Flavivirga eckloniae: one gene and its partner. The protein of the gene in region 1 binds, or shares a complex with, the protein of each later gene. Links are inferred from orthologs where the notes say so. Each region holds a gene or a part of one and is shown on either strand. Other genes may lie near its edges.

The links.
Region 2: the proteins of lpdA (region 1) and C1H87_RS16755 are in contact, whole or in part, in a crystal structure (PDB 1EBD), measured with the Geobacillus stearothermophilus proteins. The link is inferred for Flavivirga eckloniae from one-to-one orthologs. Residues at the interface, in WP_049624544.1 of Geobacillus stearothermophilus: Pro340, Ser341, Asp344, Tyr345, Arg403, Asp406, Val408, Glu431, Ala432, Gly433, Asp438; in WP_033016211.1 of Geobacillus stearothermophilus: Ile130, Ala131, Met132, Pro133, Arg136, Arg140, Glu141, Asn155, Arg157.

The regions. Positions count from the first base shown.
Region 1 is NZ_CP025791.1:696,977-706,107, reverse strand. The notes cover bases 2,833-5,654. They hold lpdA (dihydrolipoyl dehydrogenase), read left to right. Parts: upstream 2,833-3,454; coding sequence 3,455-4,855; downstream 4,856-5,654. Other genes in these bases: C1H87_RS02905 (DUF6520 family protein), read left to right, coding at 5,131-5,427; C1H87_RS02915 (S41 family peptidase), read left to right, coding at 2,833-3,369. Also shown: C1H87_RS02930 (Xaa-Pro dipeptidyl-peptidase), read right to left, coding at 1-291; C1H87_RS02925 (hypothetical protein), read right to left, coding at 307-834; SsrA-binding protein SmpB, read right to left, coding at 1,001-1,459; more of C1H87_RS02915, read left to right, coding at 1,789-2,832; C1H87_RS02895 (adenylate/guanylate cyclase domain-containing protein), read right to left, coding at 5,831-6,925; C1H87_RS02890 (helix-turn-helix domain-containing protein), read left to right, coding at 7,076-8,206; C1H87_RS02885 (amidase), read left to right, coding at 8,440-9,131. UniProt on the Escherichia coli protein: Lipoamide dehydrogenase is a component of the glycine cleavage system as well as of the alpha-ketoacid dehydrogenase complexes.
Region 2 is NZ_CP025791.1:4,042,388-4,051,552, forward strand. The notes cover bases 2,980-5,835. They hold C1H87_RS16755 (pyruvate dehydrogenase complex dihydrolipoamide acetyltransferase), read left to right. Parts: upstream 2,980-3,522; coding sequence 3,523-5,148; downstream 5,149-5,835. Other genes in these bases: pdhA (pyruvate dehydrogenase (acetyl-transferring) E1 component subunit alpha), read left to right, coding at 2,980-3,519; C1H87_RS16760 (BspA family leucine-rich repeat surface protein), read left to right, coding at 5,428-5,835. Also shown: type IX secretion system sortase PorU, read left to right, coding at 1-412; type IX secretion system outer membrane channel protein PorV, read left to right, coding at 510-1,727; cdd (cytidine deaminase), read left to right, coding at 1,839-2,321; more of pdhA, read left to right, coding at 2,521-2,979; more of C1H87_RS16760, read left to right, coding at 5,836-8,232; C1H87_RS16765 (M28 family metallopeptidase), read left to right, coding at 8,721-9,165.

The DNA of each region.
Region 1 (9,131 bases):
ACTCGAAATATAAATAATAGGAAGTTTTAATCCTTCACTTTCTGTTTGTTCAGGTCTTGTAACCGCTACGTGCATACGGTCTAATTTACCATTGCCATCGGTATCGAAGGTAGTTTCTACCCATAAATCGTGTCTTATCCATCTGCTAGGGTCTTTAAAGCCCTCTACGATTTGAGCTTGTCCGTCTTTAAAAACGGGAACTGCTTTTATTGGCTTTTGTCCAAAGCTGGAAAAAACGCCAGTAATTAATAAAACAGTTAATGCTATGTTTAATCTTAAGGAATTGTTCATATTTTATATTATAATCTATTGTATAGGGAGGTAATGGCCTGGGATGGGATTTTCTTTGGTTTCTGGAGCCCAATAAATATTGATAATCCACCAACGATTTCCATCATTAAAGAGTTGGATACTGTTAATCCCTCTCATAAAAGGCTTTTTGTCAGATTTACTATAATAAGCCTCGTAGGTACTGAATATTTGAGCAATATTGCCAAAGGTGTTCACTTTTCTATGCACTTCTTTTTCAAAAAAACCATTTTGAACCAACCATTTCCCAGAGCTTTTTACATAATCGTCTGGAGACATAAAACGTACTTTTAGTTTGCCCTCTTTGTCTTTTCCGGTTGGAATTAATTTGGCATTTGGTTGAAATAAAAACTTGAATAAAGCCCAATCTCTTTCAGCGCCCTTTTCGCCAGAAATAACACTGTATAGTGTTTTTATTGTACCATCTAAGGTTTTTACTTTTTTTGAATAGTCTTTTGCTTTTTCTTGAGATTGTGAAGGTAAGGCCACTGCAAGCAGTGCTAAAATGCATATGATTTTTTTCATCTTGAATATGGTAAATCTTAATAAGCTAAGAAAACTTAAGTTGGTCTTAAATCTGTTAAAGCTTTTTTATTTAAAAATATATCTTCGATTTTATTTTTGTATCAAAATCCCTGCCAAATGTTGATTTTTATGTTGGTGACGAATACACTTCTAGCAAAACCGAGAATTACTTATAGCTTTTTTTAATTCTATCTAAATCACGTTTATTGTCACGATCCTTAATAGTTTCCCGTTTATCATACAGTTTTTTACCCTTGGCCAGGGCAATGTCTAATTTAGCATAACCTTTGTCGTTAACAAATAAACGTAATGGGATAATGGTAAGCCCTTTATTTTGAACATCTTTTAGCAGACTTTTAAGCTCCCTTTTGTTTAATAGAAGTTTTCTTTCTGCTTTAGGGCGATGGTTATAATAGTTTCCAAAAGCATATTCTTCAATCGTCATATTAATAACAAAAAGTTCGCCCCGATCATTAAACTCACAAAAACTTTCGGCTATGGATGCTCTGCTGTTGCGTATCGATTTAATTTCCGTTCCGGTTAGCACAATTCCAGCCGTGTACTTGTCCAATATTTCATATTGAAAGCGTGCTTTTTTGTTTTGTATGTTAATGTTTTTTTGCATGGAGCACAAAACTACATAATTTTATGAAGTTATTGGTGCGTGTAGTTACCGAAAAAAACAAATTAAAAAATCTCTAGAGATAGGGAGGCACTTAATAGTATTATTGAGGTTTTCTCTTGATTTTATCTTTTTAAGAGATCAAAATTCTATATTTAGATTCCTGTTTTTACTGAAACTAGTTCAGCACAAGCATGGGAATGACAATTTCAACAGAAACCTCTAGGTAAAGGCTAAAGGAATTCTTCTTTAATTTAGGCGTTAAAGAATTACTAATTGATTATTCATTTAATTAAATACATTTACTTTAGCGGGTAGAATTAAAATAACAGATGAAAAAAACGGTTTTATTAGTTTTGGTTGTATTGATTTTAGTGTCTTGTACAAGCGTTAAAACCCATAACGAACAGATAACCAAATTACATCCCGTAGTAGATTTACATGAAGACATTGATAAGGTTTACAATCAATTAAAAAGACATCATCCCAAATTATATCAATATACTCCTAAAGAAGTTTTAGATTTTAAATTCGACAGTTTAAAAGAAGCTATTAAAACACCCATTAATTCTCGTGAATTTTACAAAAAGCTAGCGCCTGTAGTTTCTCAGGTGAAACAGGGGCATATTTCGTTGGGTTCTGCAAATAAATGGTACACAAAAAAGGAACGAAAACAGTTGCTTAAGCGTAAGTTTGAATTTTATGCTTTAGATTTTGAATACTTACAAAACAAACTTTGGGTTAAAAGCACCAGAGGCAAGGACTCTACTGTTGTAGGTTGCGAAGTGGTTAAAATTGAAGACGATTTGGTTTCAGATTTAATAGATGTATATAAAACACGTTTTTCATCAGATGGCTATAATACCACATTGCATAACAGATATGTGGGACGCCGTTTTTCCAGTTTTTATTACAAGGATAAAGGTTATGTAGATAGCTTAAGGGTTACCTTTAAAAATGAGGACTCGTTATTTATAAAAACTTTGAGGCGAATAGAAAAGAAAAAGAAGTCTAAGAAGAAAGATTCTACTAAAATTGTAAAACCTGTAAAGTTAACTTCCGCAGAAAAAAAAGCCAATCGCATAGCAGCTAAAAAGAAACGAAAGTTTAACAGAATGCACGGCTTTATAAAAAAGTATAAAACGTATACACGAAACTTTCGTTTTGTAGAGGAAGCCGAAGATGTGGCTTATATGAAGCTAAGAGGGTTTACTAATGGTAATTACAAACGGTTCTACAAGGAAAGTTTTGCGAAGTTGGATTCTGCAAAAACGAAATATTTAATTTTAGATTTAAGAGATAATGGTGGTGGTAGAATAGCCGAAATAGACTATCTGTATTCACATTTAACCAATAAACAGTATAAGTTTATTGAAGATAGCGAAGTGAATAGTCGCATACCGTTCTTGAAATTTTTAATGAGTAATACTACGCCTAATAGTATAAAAGTGCTGTCTGGTTTGGCTTCTCCTGTAATTGTTGTTCAAAATTTAATAAGGACCAGAAAACAAGAAGGAAAGTTATATTACAGGTTTAGACAGACGAGACTTAGGGGCCCTAGACCTTTACATTTTACGGGAGATATTTATGTGCTGATTAACGGGAATTCATTTTCGGCTTCCTCATTAATATCCACACATTTAAAAGCTACAAAAAGAGCCACTTTTGTTGGTGAAGAAACAGGGGGCGCTTATAATGGCACTGTTGCCGGAATTTATAAGCTATACGAACTGCCAAATACCAAACTAAAAATTAGGATGGGTATGATGCAAATAGAAGCACCACAAAAACAAAGTCCCGATGGTTATGGCGTAATGCCAGATATTGAAATTTCATCCTCAATTATTGACAGAAACCTAAAAAAAGACCCCGAGTTTGATTGGGTTATAAAAGATATTGAGCGTAAACGATAAGAGTCGTATTTTTTATTGCCTTACCATAAAACATTTGTATTTTTACGATCTGTATTAAAAAAATAAAAAACTTCAAATAAACTTTATGAATTCATACGATGTAGCCGTAATAGGTTCAGGTCCTGGAGGATATGTAGCAGCAATACGTTGTGCGCAATTAGGAATGAAAACAGCCATTATAGAAAAGTACTCAACGTTAGGGGGAACTTGTTTAAATGTTGGTTGTATACCAAGTAAAGCCCTTTTAGATTCTTCCCATCATTACGAAGATGCGGTAAAGCATTTTGAAGAGCATGGTATAGAAATACCAGGGGATATTAAGGTGAATTTAGAAAAAATGATTGCTCGTAAGCAGGCTGTAGTTGATCAAACTATTGGTGGTGTCGATTTCTTGATGAAGAAAAATAATATCGATGTTTATCAAGGTTTAGGAAGTTTTAAAGATGCCACACATATTACGATTTCGGGAGATGAAACTACCGAAATTGAAGCCAAAAACACGATTATAGCAACTGGAAGTAAACCTTCAAGTTTGCCATTTATAAATATTGATAAAGAGCGCGTTATAACATCTACAGAAGCTTTAAAACTTAAAGAAATACCAAAACATTTAATTGTTATTGGTGGAGGTGTTATTGGTTTAGAGCTTGGACAGGTATATAAAAGATTAGGTGCAGACGTTTCGGTTGTTGAATTTATGGATCGTATTATTCCAACCATGGATGCAGGCCTATCTAAAGAGCTTAATAAAGTTTTAAAGAAGCAGAAGTTTAAAATTAACGCATCGCATAAAGTAAAATCTGTGGAACGTGTAGGTGATGAAGTTATCGTAAAAGCAGACAATAAAAAAGGTGAAGAGGTAGAGTTTAAAGGCGATTATTGTTTAGTGTCTGTAGGACGTCGTCCTTATACAGATGGTTTAAATGCCGAAGCAGCAGGCGTAAAGTTAAATGATAGAGGACAGGTTGAGGTAAATGATCATTTACAAACAAGTGCTTCTAACATTTATGCTATAGGAGATGTTATAAAAGGGGCTATGTTAGCACACAAAGCGGAAGAAGAAGGTGTATTTGTTGCAGAAACGTTAGCAGGACAAAAACCACATGTAGATTATAATTTAATTCCAGGAGTCGTTTATACATGGCCAGAAGTTGCTGCTGTTGGAAAAACAGAAGAGCAACTTAAAGAAGCTGGAATCGAATACAAAAAAGGACAATTCCCTATGCGTGCTTTAGGAAGAAGTAGAGCGAGTATGGATTTAGATGGATTTGTAAAAGTGCTTGCAGATAAAACAACCGACGAAATTTTAGGTGTGCACATGGTAGGTGCCCGTGCTGCAGATATGATTGCAGAAGCCGTTGTGGCGATGGAATATAGAGCGTCTGCTGAGGATGTATCGCGTATGTCTCATGCACATCCTACATTTACTGAGGCTATCAAAGAAGCAGCTTTAGCAGCTACTGATGATAGAGCGCTGCATATGTGATTTGATAAAAAGCTTTTAAAATTTTTAAAAAGGTGTCCATTTAGGCACCTTTTTTTTTCAGTTCATTAGATATAGTCCTTTTTGTATAAGTGTTTATCCCTTACGATTATATTTTAATAGTTATTTTAAAATAGATATTAATATTGATTTTTCTTTGAAATTTCAAGTTATGTGCGACAGACAGAAATTAAATAACTTGATAAATATACTGCAGTCAGGGAGAAGACCGAAAACCTGTAAAAAAGAGTAGGTCATTAACTTTAAACGTCTATATTATGAAAACAAAACTTTTAAAACTTATTTTGCCAATATTTGTATTAGTACTGGCTATTATGGTTTCTTTTGCTTTTAGCTCTAATGAAAATAGTAGTGAAGAAGTAATACCAATTGCATGGTACACAGAATATACAGGTCATTGCTTTCAATTACCGTTTCCACCTGAAGATTGCGGTGTAGATTATGTAGGCCCCATTTGTACAACTCAAATATTGCAACCTGTGCCACCTTATTTAGTTACAAAAGACTTGTATCGTTATATTGGGTGTTCTGTACTTTTATTCCGACCCTTTTAGTCTCAGTAATTATTAATGAAGGATCCAGGTTTTAGGTTGGAGCCTCATTATAGGTACCTGTGCTGCATATATGATTGCAGAAGCAGTTGTGGCCATGGAATATAGAGCGTCTGCTGAGGATGTATCGCGTATGTCTCATGCGCATCCTACATTTACGGAGGCTATCAAAGAAGCAGCTTTAGCAGCTACTGATGATAGAGCGCTGCATATGTAATGTATTAATTTATATAAAGTAATAAGAAAGCGAACCTATTGAGTTCGCTTTTTTTATTGCTGTTTTTGAATATGTAAAGTATTCCCATTCATATAGATATTATTGGATTAATAATTTTTGCAGGGATTTGTTTTGGTCTTTTTAGATCCTATTTTCTAATTAGAAGGTTAACTAGTATTCGTGTCTTAACTAATCAAAAACCACCTTATACAACTGTATATGATGGTTTTTCCCGCGAAGTAATAAGTTATCAATTTTAATACAGGAAAACCGATGGTCTTCTACTAGTTTTTCTGAAAGCGCTTCCGAGATAAGCACTTTAGAATTAAATTTATTGCACTCTGCCTGTATACGTGCCGAGGTGTTTAAAATATCGCCGGTATGGATGAGGTCTTTTTTAATAACACCTATTTCTCCGGTTGTAACCATACCAATGTGGTAACCTGCTTTAAACTCCGGTACTAAACCAAATCGTTCTATATACTTATCTCTTTTTTTGTTTATGGCTTCAGAAATTTTTCTAAAACAATGTATACAGTTGTTTTTATAAACCCCGGGCTTTTCTTTCCAGGTAACCACAATTTCATCACCAACATATTGATATACTTCGCCAGAAGTTTCTAAAATAGCATTGGTCATATCGGCATAATAGGTTTTTAAAAGCTCAAAATATGCTTTATGACCTAGGCTTTCTGCTATTGTGGTTGATGATTTCATATCCAGAAACATAAATATACGTGTTTCTTGTTTGGGTTTATGGTACTTGCCAAGGTAGTTAATCATGACATTTTCACCTAAATAGTCTCTAATTTCCGAGTAAAATAAAGAAATGTCTAATATGATGCCTGAATATAATATGATGCTCCAAAAGGAGAACTTCTTCATAAACACCAGTAAGGTGCCAATAACAACCGACGAAAATATGGGAGCCTTGTGTAAAAATGAATTGTAAACAAGGGTTAGCGCTATGAGAAAAACAATAACAAAAAGCGTATAGAAAATGCTTTTGAATAAAATTTTGATCCAGAATGATTTATGTTTAAAATATGCTTTGAGCCATAAAACTTCAACACATCCCTGAACCAAGCCTATCAAAAAACTGCCACTACTAATCATAATTATTGAATTGTGCGGACTGTATTTGTTTCCTGTTGCAGGATATATGGTAAGTTGTCCCAAAATGCCATACTCGAGCATAACATAGGTTAAACCAAAAAACAACCAAATGATTCCGAAAGTAAAAATCTGCCAGAAATAGCGTTTGTATAACGGATGAAATTGCATAGGGTAAAGATAGGAAAATAGGAAGTTATTTGGCTTTAAACACTAAGGTAGTTTATGTTATTTTATTTAGATTTCCGGTCATTATTTATTTACTACGAAGCATAATAAAGACCAAAATATTATGTTACTTTGTTTAATGCTTAAACTTAAATGGTGATTTATATAGTTGGGATTTTTATAGCTGTTTTTCTTTCACTTCTTTTATTAATAAAAAAGAATAAATCGCGTGCGGATAAGATTTTGGTACTGTGGCTAATATTTATTTCTATTAGTCAAATATATAATTATGCTAATATTAGTGAGACGATTTATCAGTATCCAAACTGGTTAGGAACCAGTTTTGGAATTCCCATAATTATTGGAGCCTTTTTGTATTTCTATGTAAGGGAGATAACGGGAAACCCTTTAAATAATATTTTGGTAATACTATTACATTTTGTGCCAACTATTACTATTTATCTTTTAGCTACAGAGTTTTATTTATTGCCGGATGCAGAAAAATTATATGTTTATAAAAATGATGGTGTAGGGTTTGAGTGGTTTTTAATAACTAATAACCTAGTTATTGCAATTTCCGGATTGGCTTATTCTATTTGGTCTATCGTTTTGATAAAAAGGTATAGGATAAAAATTCAGGATGATTTTTCAAATACCGATAAAAAAGAATTACAATGGCTTTGGTTGCTTTCATTCGGATTTGTTTTTATTTGGATACTTTCAGCTTTTTTCGATAACCATATTATTTATCTGGCAGTTGTGGTTTTTGTATTATGCATTGCCGTTTTTGGGATTAATCAATTAAATATCTTTAATTCAACTCAAGTATTAGAGCAGCAAGCTTCAAAAGAAGATATTGGGAACACTGTTAAAAAAGATGCTATCAAAGCGCATTCAAAACCCAGAACCCCAGTTGGAAAATATGAAAAATCTGGTTTAACTGAGGATATGGCATCACAGATTTATGCTAAATTAAATAGGTTGGTTAATGAGAATGCTATCTATAAAAATGAAGAACTCACCTTGGTAGAGTTTGCAAAAGAGCTGGAGGTACATCCTAACCATTTATCGCAGGTTATTAATGAAATGGAGGGCAAAAACTTCTATAATTATATAAATGCGCTTCGGGTTAATGCATTTATCGAGCTGGCATCACTTCCTGAAAATAAGAAATACACCATGATTTCTTTGGCTTACGATTGTGGTTTTAGTACCAAGTCTACTTTTAACAAGCATTTTAAACTACAAACCGGAAAAACACCTACCGAATTTTTTAACGCTTAGTTATAAAAACTAAAATTTATAGCATTTGCCTGTAAACTCATACCTTAATTTTTACACATCAATAAAATCTTTAAACCTTAATGTTTATAAGGGTTTTTGAGTGCTTCCTTATAAGCGCATACCTCTTCTTTTTTCATCCTTGATACCTAAACCTTGTACACTTTAAAAGCGTTGCATCTTTGTCGAAGATTTAAGCGATATAGTATGGCATTTGCTTAATAAAGTCGATAATAATGATACATATAATTTTTAAAAGCGCAACAGAAATAACACAACTCATAAGAGATAAAAAAATCTCATGTGTAGAAGTTGTAAAGCAGTTTTTAAATCATATTGAAAGGCATAATAAAACGATTAATGCCATAACAGATATTAGAGACTATAATGACATTATTATAGAAGCGAGATTTAAGGATAAGTTATTAAATAAAGGAGGGGTCTTAGGTCCGTTACATGGGTTGCCAATAACAGTTAAGGATACCTATAATGTAGCAGGTTTAATAACTTCTAATGGAAACCCGAAACTAAAAGGCAACATTGTTGTAAACGATGCAGAATTAGTAACACGGTTAAAAAAAGCTGGAGCTATTATTATAGGAAAAACGAATTTGGCTTTATATGCTCTAGATTGGCAATCTACAAATCCGTGGTTTGGTCAAACCAATAACCCTTATAACCTTAATCATGTAGTAGGTGGGAGCTCCGGAGGATCGGCTGCGGCACTAGCTTCTGGTTTTACAGCATTGGAGTTAGGTACAGATGCGGGCGGTTCTATAAGAGTGCCTGCGCATTTTTGTGGCGTTTGTGGAATTCGTACAACAGAATCAGCATTACCCAACCGGGGTAATATGGAAACCCCCAAGATGCCTCGTTTTGGTCGTTATTTAACAAGTAATGGTCCGTTGGCTAGAAATGTTGACGATTT
Region 2 (9,165 bases), 3.3 Mb from region 1 along the record:
CGGATTGCATACTTTAACCTTAAAAGCCTGGGATGTGTATAACAATTCCTCGACTTCTGAAATTCAATTTGTTGTATTCGATAAAGATCAGGATTTGGTAATTAATAATGTACTTAATTACCCTAATCCCTTTGTAAATTACACAGAATTTTGGTTCAATCACAATAGTTCGGAACCTTTAGACGTTTCTATACAGATATTCACTGTTTCAGGAAAACTAGTGAGAACGATTAATGGTGTAACAACAGGGGGTATAAAAACAACAAGTTCGTTATCTAGAGATCTTGTTTGGGACGGAAGAGACGATTTTGGAGATAAAATAGGAAAAGGGGTCTATATTTATAAACTTACAGTACACTCTAATCTATTAAATAAAAAAGTAGAAAAAATTGAAAAACTGGTCATCTTATAGTGCTATTCGACGATTTGTAACGCAAAAGCTAAACAAGTTGCAGATAAAAACTGACGAGTTTTAAAATAAAAATTATATTTACAACTAAATTTAATACATGAAGAATAAAATATTAATCGCAATAGCATTTGTTTTTGTACTAAAACTAAATGCTCAAGAAACAGTTATTTTACCAGGTCAAGATAGGAGAGCAATAACCACAGGATTGCCATTTGTTTTAATTGCTCCAGATGCAAGAGCAGCTGGTATGGGAGATATGGGTGTTGCAACTTCTGTTGATGCTTTTTCGCAACAATGGAATTCGTCTAAATATGTGTTTTCAGAGACAAAATCAGGAATTGGTGTTAGTTACACGCCTTATCTAAGTAAATTGGTAAACGATATCTTTTTAGGAAATCTTACCTATTTTAACCGTTTAGATGAGCGTAGTGCGTTTGCTGTAAGTTTAAGATATTTTTCTTTGGGAGATATCGAATTTATTTCTGAAGCCCAAGCCCAACAGCAAGCGTTTACTCCAATAATTGAAAGACCAAACGAGCTTACCTTAGATGCATCTTATGCATTAAAATTATCAGATAGGTTTGCAATGTCTGTAGCTATGCGTTATGCGAGATCGGATTTAAAATTAAATAATGCAGATATCGATGCAAGTTCTGCAAATACTTTTGGTGTGGATATTTCCGGTTACTATCAAAGTGAGGAAGAAGCTTATTCCGATTTTAACGGACGTTGGAGAGCTGGATTTGCTATTCAGAATATAGGACCAAAATTTAAATATGTTGAAGATGGTATAGAGAATTTTCAGCCTACTAACTTACGTTTAGGAGCTGGATTCGATTTTATATTCGACGATTTTAATAAAATTGCCATAACAGGCGAAGTAACAAAACTATTGGTGCCAACACCTCCTGTTTATGGTTTTGTTGATACAGACAGTGATGGAGACCAAGATAATGACGAACCTACTATAATTGTAGAAGGAAAAGATCCGGATGTAAGTTTTTTATCTGGAATGTTCCAGTCATTTGGAGATGCTCCAGATGGTTTTAGCGAAGAGCTAAAAGAGTTTACCTGGTCTTTGGGTGCAGAATACGTGTATCAAAACTCTTTTGCTTTTAGAGCGGGTTATTTTAACGAAAGCGAAGATAAAGGGGCTAGAAAGTTTTTAGCACTAGGAGCTGGCTTTAAAGCCAATGTTGTAAATATAGATTTGTCTTACTTGTTTTCGGCATCAAAAGTTCAAAGCCCGTTAGAAAATACATTGCGTTTCTCTTTAACGTTTAACATTGGAGAAAATGCGTATAATGAATATTAATTAGAACCGTATTTAGTTTAAGATATATAAAGGAAGGTGTTTAAGAAGTAGGATTATAAATACTTTTTAAACACCTTCTTTTTTTATTTATAATATTTATTACCTTTAAATATGAAAGAAATAAAAATAGAAACCACATTATATATATATCAAGATTTAGATGCACTTCCAACAGACATAATACCACTCATGCAAAAGGCTTTTAAAGCTCGTAATAGGGCCTATGCGCCTTACTCAAATTTCACTGTAGGAGCAGCACTGTTGTTGGATAATGGTGAAATTATTACCGGTAACAATCAAGAAAATGCATCCTATCCATCAGGGTTGTGTGCCGAGCGTACAGCCATCTATTATGCAGGTTCGCAGTATCCAGATGCAAAAATAATCCGAATGGCTATTTCGGCAGGATCAAAAAACAACCCAACAACAAAACCTATTCCACCTTGTGGAGCTTGTAGGCAAGCCATTGCCGAATACGAAATAAAACAGGAAACCCCAATTGAAATTTATTTTATGGGAGAAACAGGGAAAGTTGCCAGATCCAATTCACTTGCAAACCTATTACCTCTCGTTTTTGATAAAACCGTGCTTTAGGATCTTGATAAAAGCATTTTTAAATTCATAAAAAATTTTAAATAACACAGCATTCAACATAAAAAATTATTAAAAAAGTAATCTTGCCTATAAAGAGTTTTTTTTTTGATATTTTTTTTACTTTAATGAACTAACGTTTTTGCAATAACTAGCAAAGTATTACTTTTGTATTTGCTTAATTAAAACCTAATACTAGTCGATGCAAAAAATCACTAAAGAAACGTACCTTAAATGGTATGAGGATATGCTGTTTTGGAGAAAGTTTGAGGATAAACTGGCAGCTGTATATATACAACAAAAAGTAAGAGGATTTCTCCATTTGTATAATGGTCAAGAAGCGGTTTTAGCAGGAGCTTTACATGCGATGGATTTGACTAAAGATAAAATGATTACTGCCTACAGGAATCACGTGCAGCCAATTGGTATGGGTGTAGATCCTAGACGTGTTATGGCCGAGTTATATGGTAAAGCTACTGGGACGTCTCAAGGTCTTGGAGGCTCAATGCATATCTTTTCCAAAGAGCACCGTTTTTATGGAGGTCATGGTATTGTAGGAGGTCAAATTCCTTTAGGAGCTGGTATAGCTTTTGGAGATAAATATCATGAAGTAGATGGCGTTACGCTTTGTTGTTTTGGTGATGGAGCTGCAAGACAAGGGTCACTTCATGAAACCTTTAATTTAGCAATGCTTTGGAATCTTCCGGTTGTTTTTGTTTGTGAAAACAATGGATATGCCATGGGAACATCGGTTGAACGTACAGCAAACCATGAAGAAATCTGGAAATTAGGTTTAGGTTACGAAATGCCTTGTGGGCCAGTAGACGGGATGAACCCTGTAAAAGTAGCGGAAGCATTCGATGAAGCTATTCAACGTGCCAGAAAAGGTGGTGGACCAACATTCTTAGAGTTAAAAACGTACCGTTATAGAGGACACTCTATGAGTGATGCGCAACACTACAGAACAAAGGATGAGGTAGAAGAATACAAGAAAATAGACCCGATTACTCAGGTTAAAGAAGTTCTTCTTGAAAAGAAATATGCTTCAGAAGATGATATTAAAGTAATCGACAAGCGCGTGAAAGATTTAGTGTCTGAATGTGAGAAATTTGCAGAGGAATCACCATTCCCAGACAAGAACGTTATGTACGATGCTGTATACGAACAAGAAGATTACCCATTTATACAACATAAATTATAAGCTATGGCTATAGTAATTAATATGCCGCGTTTAAGCGACACCATGGAAGAAGGAACTGTCGCAGCTTGGTTAAAGAAAGTAGGAGATAAAATAGAGGAAGGTGATATTCTAGCAGAAATAGAAACCGATAAGGCTACAATGGAATTCGAATCTTTCAACGAAGGGACTTTACTTCATATTGGAGTTCAAGAAGGAGAAACAACCAAAGTAGACGAACTATTAGCTATTATTGGAGAAGAAGGTGAAGATATTACGAGTTTACTAAGTGGTGGCGGTAATGCTCCCGCAGAAGCAAAGGAAGAAGCCGCACCTGCTCAAGATGAAGCCTCAAGCGAGCAACCAGCAAGCGAAGCTGAACTACCAGAAGGTGTTATAGTTGTAACCATGCCACGTTTAAGTGATACCATGGAAGAAGGAACAGTTGCAACATGGCTTAAAAAAATAGGAGATACCGTTGAGGAAGGTGATATTCTTGCAGAAATAGAAACAGATAAAGCAACAATGGAGTTTGAGTCGTTTCAAGCAGGTACATTGTTACATGTAGGATTACAAGAAGGAGAATCGGCAAAAGTTGATGACTTGTTGGCTATAATTGGTCCAGCAGGAACCGATGTATCTGGAGTTGCAGGCAACTTTAAAGCAGGTTCTAGCTCAGCAAAAGCAGAAGAAGCTCCTAAAAAAGAGGCGCCTAAAGTAGAAGCTCCTAAAAAGGAAGTTGCAGTAGCTGCTTCTAGTGCGACTACTAAGCCGCAAAAAGCACCTCAAACAGCATCTGGCGGACGCATCTTTGCATCGCCTTTAGCAAAAAAGATAGCAGAAGAAAAAGGCATTAACCTAGCTCAAGTTCAAGGTTCTGGAGAAAACGGACGAATTATAAAATTCGATATCGAGAATTTCGTTCCAGCACAATCAGGAGCAGCAGTAGGTAAGTTTGTACCAACCGGACAAGAAGATTTCGATGAGGTTGCAAATTCGCAAATGCGTAAAGCAATTGCCAAGTCGTTAACAAAATCGAAGTTCTCAGCACCACATTATTACTTGGCAGTAGAGTTCGATATGGATAATGCCATAGCATTCCGTAAGCAATTTAACTCGATTCCGGATACCAAGATATCATTTAACGATATGGTAGTAAAGGCCTGTGCCTTGGCATTAAAACAACATCCTCAGGTAAATTCACAGTGGTTTGACGATAAAATGCGTTTAAACAACCATGTACATATTGGTGTAGCAGTAGCTGTTCCAGATGGTTTGGTAGTTCCTGTAGTTAGATTTGCCAACGAGCAATCGTTACCACAAATAGGAGCAGAAGTAAAAGAACTTGCAGGTAAAGCAAGAAACAAAAAGTTAACGCCAGATGAAATGTCTGGAAGTACTTTTACGGTTTCTAATTTGGGTATGTTTGGTATTGATTATTTTACATCAATAATTAACCAACCAAATTCAGCTATTCTATCTGTAGGAGCCATTGTTCAAAAACCGGTTGTTAAAGAAGGACAAATTGTTGTTGGAAATACCATGAAGTTAACTTTAGCATGTGACCATAGAACAGTTGATGGCGCCACTGGAGCACAGTTTTTACAAACATTAAAAGGGTATATTGAAAACCCGGTAACTATGTTGGTATAACAAATAATTCCTGCGTATGCAGGAATCTCATTATAAAAACAAAAACCTGTTTCATTTTTGAAGCAGGTTTTTTGTTTATATAGATTAATTGGTTGTCATTTCAACATCCATTAAAATGATGAAAAATACTGCATTTAACTTACAGTTAAGTGCGGTATTTTTTTATTGCAGTTGTAAATTTTATAACAACAAAAAAAAAATTAATTTCTTGATGTACATCAATGGTAACATTAGGCTTTTAAGCTAATTTTACCTTCGTTAATCCTTAAATCTATCATAATGATAAAAAAGATACCACTTTTGGTACTTCTCCTATTGTGCTACACCTCATTACAAGCACAATTTAAAACGACTTGGCAAACTACTACAGCCAATGAACCAATTACTATACCTACAAGTGGTACGGGCTATAATTATACTGTAGATTGGGGAGATACCACGCCTCCTGAAACTGGTATTACAGGAAGTGCAACGCACACATATGTTGTAGCTGGAACTTACACCGTTACAATTACTGGAACTTTCCCCAGGATATCTTTTAGTAACAGTACTCCTGAAAATAAATTAAAAATACAAAGTATTGACCAATGGGGAAGCCAGGTGTGGTCCTCTATGGTAGGAGCTTTTAACGGCTGTACAAATTTGCAGGGCAAAGCTACAGATGCCCCAAATTTATCTATGGTAAGAAACATGAATACAATGTTTGAAAATGCCTCAAGTTTTAATCAGAATATTGGTAATTGGGATGTTTCTAATGTTGAGAGCATGCATAGCCTGTTTAAAGGGGCTTCAAAATTTGATGGCGATATAACAGGTTGGGATGTTTCAAATGTTACTAGCATGACGAGTATGTTTGATGGCGCTTCAGATTTTAATCAGAATATTGGTGATTGGGATGTTTCGAAGGTTACTACAATGGCGTTTATGTTTCGTGGTGCAGAAGATTTTGATGGAAATATTGGGAATTGGAGCGATAAAGTAGCCAGTGTTCAAACTATGCGAGGTATGTTTATAAGAGCAACAAACTTTAATCAGGACATAGGGGACTGGGATGTTTCAAGTGTTAAAAATATGCGTTTCATGTTTGGATTTGCTACTACCTTTAATCAGGATTTAGATTGGAACGTAGCTGCAGTTACCGATATGAGCAATATGTTTTATGCCGCAATAAATTTTAATGGAGATATAAAGAATTGGATAGTTTTGAATGTTGAGCATATGGACGATATGTTTTATCAGGCAGCCAAATTTAATCAAGATATAGGTGGTTGGGATGTAACAAATGTTACCAGAATGGATCATATGTTTGCAGGAGCAATAAGTTTTAATCAGAACCTTGAACGTTGGAATGTTGTAAGCCTTACCAATGCCAGAGGCATGTTTTCTAATGTTAAACTGTCTATGGAGAATTATGAAGCTTTGTTAGAAGGTTGGAGCAATCGTTCATTACAACGAAATGTCGTTTTTGACGGAGGACTAAGTACTTATTGTAAAAAGAAAGAAGCTAGAAAAAAGCTTATAGACACTTTTGAGTGGCGTATTAGAGATGGCGATGAGGACTGTTCGTTATTCGATGCACAATTTGTTACCACTTGGCAAACTACAATCGCGAATGACCCTATAACTATACCTACTACCGGACCAGGTACAGGTTATAATTATACTGTAGATTGGGGTGATACTACCCCCGAAGAAACTAATCAAACGGGTAATGCAACACATATCTATGCCACAGCAGGTACTTATACGGTTACAATTTCCGGAGATTTCCCTAGAATTGATTTTAGTAACAGTACACCAGCAAATAGATTAAAAATACAGAGCATAGAGCAATGGGGTACTGAACAATGGCTATCTATGGAAGGCGCCTTTCAAGGTTGTGAAAACTTAATAGGAAAAGCTACAGATGCTCCAGATTTATCTAGAGTAGGAATGAGTATGGAGCGTATGTTTGATGGCGCCTCAAGTTTTAATCAGGATATTGGAGATTGGGATGTTTCAGAAGTTACTTCTATGGAGTATATGTTTCGTAACGCCAGAAGTTTTAATGGAAGTATTGGGGCTTGGGAAGGAGATGTTCGTAATGTAACTACTATGGAAGGCATGTTTGATGGAGCAACTGCTTTTAACCAGGACATTGGGAATTGGAGGGTTTCTAATGTAACCACCATGAAGAACATGTTCCGAGGAGCAACAAGCTTTAATCAAGATATAGCACCCTGGGAAAGTACGGTTTCAAGAGTTCTCAATATGGAAGGCATGTTTGAAGGTGCCACAAATTTTAATCAAAATATTGGAAACTGGTACGTCTATAATGTAACTAACATGCAGTATATGTTTCGTAATGCTGCCAGTTTTAATGGAAATATAGAGCGATGGGGGGCTTCAGTTTCAAGTGTTACCAATATGGAAGGTATGTTTGATGGAGCAACAAGTTTTAATAAGGATATTGGAGGTTGGTATGTTTATAATGTTACTAATATGAAGCATATGTTTCGTGGTGCAACTGATTTTAATGGAAATATAGCACGTTGGGGGGATTCTGTTTCAGAAGTTACCAAAATGGAAGGTATGTTTAATGGAGCAATAAGTTTTAATCAAAATATAGGAGGCTGGGATGTTTCAAAAGTTGAAAATATGACAAATATGTTTGCGGGTGTTAAGCTTTCTACAGAAAATTATGATGCGTTGTTAAAAGGCTGGAGCAGACGTTTAATAAAAAGCAATGTAACATTTCATGGAGGCGATAGTATGTATTGTAATGGAGAGGACGAGCGGGACAGGCTAGAGACCAATTTTAGTTGGGTTATTACAGATGGCGGTAAGAATTGCAGTTTAAGCACTCAAGACATAACGCCAGATACAATTAAGATAGTGCCCAATCCAACAATAGCCCATATTAAAATAGATTTAGATGATGTAATCGAGCAAGTAAACATTTACAATTTACAAGGCGCCGAAGTCATGTCGCAAAAACAAATGGATAATAAAACTATGAATTTATCGCAGTTATCTGCGGGTACTTATATATTAAAGTTACAAACAGATACAGCTACAATAGTTCGTAAAGTTGTTAAGAAGTAATTATAACAGTTTTAATGTTTTAATATTGAGAGAGGAGGGGCCTAAAAGATGTCATTTACAATTAAGATAAACTTGCTCGCCCCAGCAAGCATTATTTTAAGATAAGTATATTCATGCTAGTACTTTTGCGGTTTTTTTAATGTACTAGCGATATTCACTACAAAGTATGCTTTGTAGTTCTTATATACTTAAAATGACAAAGAATCTATTTTTTAGGCACCCTCTTTTTTTACCATTCTACTAACCAAATCTTCCTTTTAGCCTAAATATTAAAGGGGATACAAACCGATGCATGTACGATAACGCGAAAAGTAATTAAAAAAGTAATTCCATTATTTTAATATTCTAACAAAGAGCTTATCTCAAAAACAAGCATAAGCGTAATCTAACAAATTAAACCCAATACAACTTTAGAAAGAAAACAATTAGACCAATATAGCATTATTATAATAGCAGTTTTTTATCTTTAAACACTAATAAAGCACACAATGAAAAAACTATTAAGTATAATAACAACCATAATGCTTATAAGCTGTGGTTCGCAAAATAAAGTATCGGATGGAACAAACAATAAAGCAGATGCCACTTCTAAAAGTAGGACAATACCGGTATTAAAAGAAAATGTAATATCAAGTCTAGAGTATTTGGCTTCAGACGCGTTAGAAGGAAGGAACACGGGAAGTGCAGGTATAGAAAAAGCTGCTGTTTTTATTGAAGATTTTTTTAAGAAAAATAACGTTCAACCCTATTTTGAAACTTACAGAGATAGTTTTTATATTAAGGATATTGTTGGGTATAATGTGGTAGGATATATTGAAGGACAAGATGCACAATTAAAAAACGAATTTGTTATTCTGGGAGCACATTACGATCATATAGGAACAGCAGAACCGGTTAATGGAGATACTATAGCCAACGGTGCAAATGACGATG